DNA from 2 places in the Mesorhizobium sp. M0052 genome. Region 2 is predicted to be linked to the other one. Evidence: predicted binding sites of a transcription regulator. Region 2 holds the regulator's gene; the other holds the start of a gene.
What was found. The regulator LexA, encoded in region 2, represses DNA repair genes until DNA is damaged. The targets are predictions, from matches to a motif close to TGTTCNNNNTGTGTTCNG.

Region 1: parE (DNA topoisomerase IV subunit B) is a predicted target of LexA. The motif match lies at 1,276-1,293, and genes of this name have one in related genera.

The regions. Positions count from the first base shown of each region.
Region 1 covers NZ_JAMYUS010000012.1:42,720-46,135, forward strand. The annotation lists gene parE (DNA topoisomerase IV subunit B) at 1-1,206, opposite strand, end outside; gene cpaB (Flp pilus assembly protein CpaB) at 1,463-2,368, shown strand; gene NKJ77_RS17535 (type II and III secretion system protein family protein) at 2,447-3,416, shown strand, end outside.
Region 2 covers NZ_JAMYUS010000027.1:16,996-20,411, reverse strand. The annotation lists gene kynU (kynureninase) at 1-481, opposite strand, end outside; gene NKJ77_RS27840 (GntR family transcriptional regulator) at 649-1,413, shown strand; gene lexA (transcriptional repressor LexA) at 1,619-2,401, shown strand; gene NKJ77_RS27830 (ComEC/Rec2 family competence protein) at 2,395-3,416, opposite strand, start outside.

The sequences.
Region 1 (3,416 bases), on a different contig from region 2:
ATCGCGGATGGCGGTCTCGACAATGCGAATGGCTTCGATCGTTGCCAGCCTGTCCTTGGTCTGGCCGACGAATTCCGGCTCGCGAATAAACACCGACAGCATGCCTGCCGCCGAGATCATCACGTCTTCGGAGGTGACGATCGAGGCGCGCTTGTTGCCGACCAGGTCGGCATAGGCCCGAAGCCCGCGCGTCAGCACATTGCGAAAGCCGGCCTCATGCGTGCCGCCTTCGCCGGTCGGGATTGTGTTGCAGTAGGAGTTGACGAAGCCGTCACCGCCGAACCAGGTCACCGCCCATTCCAGCGAACCGTGGCCGCCCTGCTTCTCGCTCTTGCCGGCGAAGATTTCGCGGGTCACCTGGAAATCATCGCCGAGCGATGCCTTGAGATAGTCCTTCAAGCCGCCGGGGAAATGGAACTCCGCCTTGGCCGGCGTCTGGTCCTTTTCCTTGATCAGCGATGGGTCGCAGCTCCAGCGGATCTCGACGCCGCCGAACAGATAGGCTTTCGAGCGGGTCATGCGATAGAGCCGCGCCGGCTCGAAGGCGGCGCCCTTGCCGAAAATCTGCTCGTCGGGATGGAAGCGGATTTTGGTGCCGCGCCGGTTGTGCACTTCGCCGAGCTGCTCCAGCCCGCTCACCGGAACGCCGCGCGAGAACCTTTGGCGGTAAAGCTGGCGACCGCGCGCGACCTCGACTTCGAGATGGTCCGACAGCGCATTGACGACCGAGACGCCGACACCGTGCAGACCGCCGGAGGTCTCATAGACCTTGCTATCGAACTTGCCGCCCGAATGCAGCGTCGTCATGATGACTTCGAGCGCCGGTTTCTTGAATTTCGGATGCGGATCGACCGGAATGCCGCGGCCATTGTCGGTGACGGTCAGAAATCCGTCGGCCGACAGCTCGACATCGATGAAGGTGGCATGGCCGGCGACCGCCTCGTCCATCGAATTATCGATGACCTCGGCAAACAGATGGTGCATCGCCTTGTCGTCGGTGCCGCCAATATACATGCCGGGACGGCGCCGCACCGGCTCCAGCCCCTCCAGCACCTCGATGTCGGCGGCGCTATAGCCCTCGCTGCCGTCCTTGGTCGCGGCAGGACGCTTCGTGGCCTGCACCAGCGGGTCGGCCGGGCGCGAAGGTGTCCGAGCCGGTTGGGGCTGCTTTTCCAGATTGCCGAAAAGATCGTTGTTGTCGTCCATGCCTACCATAGAATCCGTGCCGCGAATCACCCGTCGATACTGCCACGCTTTTCGGCGCCAAGCGACGGAAGTTCCTGTTACGTTCGGGGATTAAACCCTTCTTATCCTAAAACCTTTCGATAACCAAGCCGGCGGAAATAGGTCCGTGCGGAGCGGGCGCGATTCCTGAATCTTTAACAAAGCGGCCTAGCGTCGCCTCAACAAAACAAAAGACCACGAATGTCAGGGGTTGGTTGTGAGGGGCAAGGCCATAACGATGATTGGCATCGCTGCCGTCTTCGGCGCGATTTCAATCTTTGCCGCGGATTTCTGGGTGAAAAGCCAGGCCAAGGCCGATGCCGAAGAGAAAACGGCGTCGATCCCGGCGCCCGCCGTCCCCAAGGTCGTCTTCAAGACCATCGTGGTGGCCAACGCGCCGCTGCGTTACGGCATGGAGCTTGACCGGGCGCAGCTCAGCGAAATCCCATGGTCCGAGGATTCGGTGCCGCAGGGCGCATTCACCACAGTCAATGCATTGCTCGCCGAAGGCAGCCGCGTGGTATTGTCGCCGATCGAGATCAACGAGCCGGTGCTGATCAGCAAATTGTCGGGGCCGAACGGCCGCGCGACGCTATCCAACATGATGACGCCCGGCATGCGGGCGGTGACAATCCGCACCGACGAGATCGCCGGTGTCGGCGGCTTCGTCATGCCGGGCGACCGGGTCGACGTGGTGCTGACACGCGATGCGGGCGAAATCCAGGAAGTGGCCAAGAACGCGCAGGGCGCTGCCGGATCGACCGTTACCTCCGAGATCGTCGTCTCCGACGCCAAGGTGCTGACCGTGGGGCAGGGCGCCGACGAGCGCCAGACCACACCGCAGATCGCCAATTCCGTCACCATCGAGGTGACGACCGAAGGCGCGCAGAAAGTGGCGCTTGCCCGCACCGTCGGCACCTTGTCGCTGTCGCTCCGCTCGGCCGCAGACGGAGGGGCCGCCAAGGACGGCGTCACCACCATCTCGTCCTTCGGCGGATCGGTCGCCTCCGGCGTCCAGGCCGCTGCCGGCGCGCTGTTCACTGCCGCGACCAAGGAGCCTGAGAAGCCGAAATTCAAGACGATCATCGTGACGCGCGGCACGCAGGTCGAAGAATACCAGGTTCCTGCGCGGGACCAGCAATAACTGCCGGTGGGGACCGGGCGAGGGACGGGACAGATGTCGGGACTTCATGCATTTCAGATGGCGAAAGGACTGCGCCCAATGCGGGCGCTCGCGATAGCGGCTTGCCTCGCCGCGGCCGCAATGCTCGGCCTCAGCGCGCCAGCCAAGGCCGACAACGATATCGTCCATGTCTCGTCGACAACGAATGCGTCGATCAAGGTGGCCAAGGGCAAGCCGAAGACGGTCATGACCAATGCCGCCTTCTATCAGATCGTCATCGGCGATCCGGAGATCGCCAACGTCAATCCGCTGACCGACAAATCCTTCTATGTGCTGGGCAACAATCTCGGCACCACCGGCATCGCGCTGTTCGACGAGAACAAGCAGTTGGTCGGCACCGTCGACATCGAGGTGACGCTGGACACCGACCAGCTGGCCAGCACCATTCGCGCCAGCGTGCCGGACGCCAAGATCAAGGTCGGCTCGGCCAATGGCCGCGTCGTGCTGTCGGGCGAGGCCGATGACGCGGTCGCCGCCGAGAAGGCAAGCAAGATCGCCAGCCGCTTCTCCGGCAATGAAGAAGTGATCAATTCGGTCAACATCTCGTCCTCGCAGCAGGTTCAGCTCAACGTCCGCTTCGTCGAGATCAATCGCCAGGCCGGACAGGATCTCGGCGCCAAATACAGCGCCAATTTCGCTTACGGCATTGGCGGGCGCGACGTCACCCTCGAGCCGGGCTCGGTGCCGGGAGCCGGCAATGGCGAGATCATCGGCCGGCTGCTGTCCAACGGCCTGTCGATCGACGTCGCCATCAAGGCGCTGGAGGAACGTGGTCTCGCCAGGCGGCTGGCCGAGCCGAACCTGATCGCCCGCTCGGGCCAGACGGCAAGCTTCCTCGCCGGCGGCGAGTTCCCGATCCCGGTCTCCGAGGACAATGGCAAGATTTCCGTCAGCTACAAGAAATACGGCGTCAGCCTCGACTTCACGCCGACGGTTCTCAAGGACGGGCTGGTGAGCCTCGACATCGCGCCGGAAGTGTCCTCGATCGACGCTTCGGCCTCCTACAATA
Region 2 (3,416 bases):
TCAGCTCCTCGATTGCGGCCGCGTCGACGCCCTCCAGCCGCAGCCGCGTTCCCGGCCGGGTCGAGGCGACGCCTTCGGCCATGTAGAGGTCGGTCGGGAAACTGTCGCCCTCGGCAACGATGACCGACCGATCCGGCCGCATGCCGAGCGCTGCGTGCAGCAGCTTGTAGATGTTGATCGAGGTTGTGTCGCAGACCACCGTCTGCCCATCAGCCGCGCCGATCAGTCGCCCGAGCTGATCTCCGAGTTCCACCGGCATGTTGAACCAGCCGGCGGTGTTCCAGGCGCGAATGAGGTCGTGCGCCCATTCCTGCGTGGCGGCCTGCTGCAGTTCGCTGAAGACGACCGCTGACGCGGCGCCCAGGGAATTGCCGTCGAGATAAATCACACCTTGCGGCAAGACAAAGCGTTCGCGCATGGAGCGCAGCGGATCGGCGGCATCCATTGCTTCGATTGTAGCGAGATCGGGTGTCGTGCTCATGATCCGGCGCCCCTCCATGGACAAACGCGCGCGGCGGAGCCTGCCGCCCAAACATGCCGGCGATCTTGAGTGGTCGCCCTTGAACTGTCAAACATTATATATAATTCACCCATTGAAAGGCTTTGATATATAATGATCCGCCGAGCGTTTATGTCTGATGGATCACGATGCTGGATGACGAGCAGACCTCGAAGACGGAAGCGGCCTATCGCCTGCTCAGGCGCGATATTCTTGCGACCCGGCTGGCGCCTGCCGCGCCGTTGAAGCTGAGCACGCTGCGCAACACCTACGGCATCGGCTGGACGCCGTTGCGCGAGGCGCTGTCGCGGCTGGAGGCGGAACGGCTTGTGACCGCCATCAGCAACCGCGGGTTTGCGGTCGCTCCCGTCTCTCGGGCGGAGCTCGAGGATTTGGCGCGTGCGCGGCTGGTGGTCGAACTGCCCCTGCTGGTGGAATCGATCGAGGAGGGCGACCGTGAGTGGGAAGACGCGGTCGTTGCCGCCCACTATCGTCTCTCACGGTGCGGGTCTGTTCTCGACGATCCATCGGATGATGCGGTCGACGCGTGGTACGAAAAACACGATGCCTTCCATGCGGCGCTGCTCAGTGCCGCGACATCCAGCTGGCTGCTGCGCTTCAATACGACGATTTCCGACCAATTGCATCGCCATCACCGCTTTCTGGGTCTGGCCCCGACGCTGCGCGCCGCCGCCGGCCGCACGGATGGCCACCGGAAGGCCGTGGCGGCCCTGCGCGACGCCGTGGCGATCGAACACCATACCGCCCTGATGGAAGCGGCCCTCGATCGCGACGTCGAACGTGCGAAAACTCTGATGACCGCTCACATCGGCTACACGCTGCAGGTCTATGCCCAGAGTGAACCCGGCGCGGATGCTGCGCAGCCCCGTCCGAAAAGGAAGCGGCGATCGTAGCCGACGACGCAGGGCACTTTGTCTTCGTTTCACCCCGTTGCCGGCCAACGACTACGAGCGGCGCTCGCAGCGCCGAACGTTACGCTGAACAAAACGTCAACACATTCGTTAAACTTTAAAAGGTTGCGGAACACAACTGGAACAGATAGTGTTTGTTCTGGGTTTGTTTTTTCTGATTCTGGTTTCAGAACCCTTGGGGGCCGCGATGCTGACGCGCAAACAACATGAGCTTCTGATGTTCATCCATGAACGCCTGAAGGAGAGCGGAATCCCGCCGTCCTTCGACGAGATGAAGGAAGCGCTCGACCTCGCCTCCAAGTCCGGCATCCACCGCCTGATCACGGCGCTTGAGGAGCGCGGTTTCATTCGCCGGCTGCCGAACCGGGCGCGCGCGCTGGAAGTGCTGCGGCTGCCCGACTCGATCGCACCAGGCCTCAATGCGGCGAGGAAGTTTTCGCCGAGCGTCATTCAGGGCAGTCTTGGTCAAACCGGCCAAGGGCAAGGCGGCCAAGGACAAGGCGCGTTGGGCCAAGGCGGTCTCGGCCGCCAGATCAAGCCGGGCTCGCCGTCGCGTTCGATGTCGGCCGGCAATGACGATGCCGTTTCCGCGATTTCAATCCCGGTTATGGGACGCATCGCCGCCGGCGTGCCGATCGACGCCATCCAGCATCAGACCCATTCGATCTCGGTGCCGCCGGATATGATCATGGGCGGCGAACACTACGCGCTCGAGGTCAAGGGCGATTCGATGATCGAGGCCGGCATTTTCGATGGCGACACGGTCATCATCCGCAATGCCGACACAGCCAGCCCCGGCGAGATCGTGGTGGCGTTGGTCGACGATGAGGAAGCGACCCTGAAACGCTTCCGCCGCAAGGGCGCCTCGATCGCCCTGGAAGCCGCCAACCCGGCCTACGAGACCCGCATTTTTGGACCGGACAGGGTGAAGGTGCAGGGCAAGCTTGTCGGATTGATCCGGCGCTACTGAGCCGGCTTGGGTTTGTACTTTTCACGCTGGTTGTAAGGCGGCAGGCCGCGCGCTTCGCGGGAGAAGCGGCGTTGCTCGTGCCAGGGGCGATACGGCTTGTCGACGGCGAAGCGGATGGTTGGCGCTGCAGCTGCCGATTGCGGATCGAAGAAGACGGCGGCGCTGCCGTCGCGGGCCAGCTGTTTCTTCGTCACGACCAGCACCAGCGGGTCGCGGCACGGATTGTAGGCGGTGGCGTCATCGATGACGATCAGGCTCGCGAAGGCACAGGCCGGCCGCGCCGTCTTGCGGTCTTTCGCAAGCGCTACAATGGCTCCGGAAGGGTGCCGGGCGATACAGAGATCGCCCATGCAATAGAAGGGCGAGCCGGGCGGCAGATCGAGCGGATCGAGATCGAACCGCGTATCTGTTGACTCGAAAATCTCAGGTGGGATAATGGTTTCGGCCCGCAGCGCCCGTTTCCAATTGTCCGTGGTGAATTCGTTGGAGCGTTCGCGGTTGAGGGCGAGTTCGCCGCCACCGATCGGCATGGCCACCAGATGCGCATCCTCGGATATGAGCACGTCGGGCGTAAGCACCTGCGGCACCGTCAATAGGCCGGCCAGCGCGAAAGGCACGGCCGCCAACCTGAGCCAGGTGGTGGCCATGGTGGCGATGACGAGGGCGACCGCCACCAACAGCACCGAGCGGATGGAGATCAGCCCGACGGCGTCGACCGGCGAGCGCTCGGAAATCCAGGCCGATATAGCGATCATCGCCATCAGACCTTTGCCCATCACATAGAGGAACGGCCCGTCGGCGCCGAACGGCATCGCCAGTGCGCTGAGCACGGCAAAGGGCATGACGATCAACGAAACAATCGGCATCACGGCCAGATTGGCGATCAGGCTGAGCGGCGACACACGCTGAAAATGCCAGATGGCGAACAGCAAGGTTGCACTGCCGGCGATGATCGAGGTCATGGCGAGGCCGCCCATGGCCAGCGCGAACTTTCGCGACAGGAAGCCGACGAAGG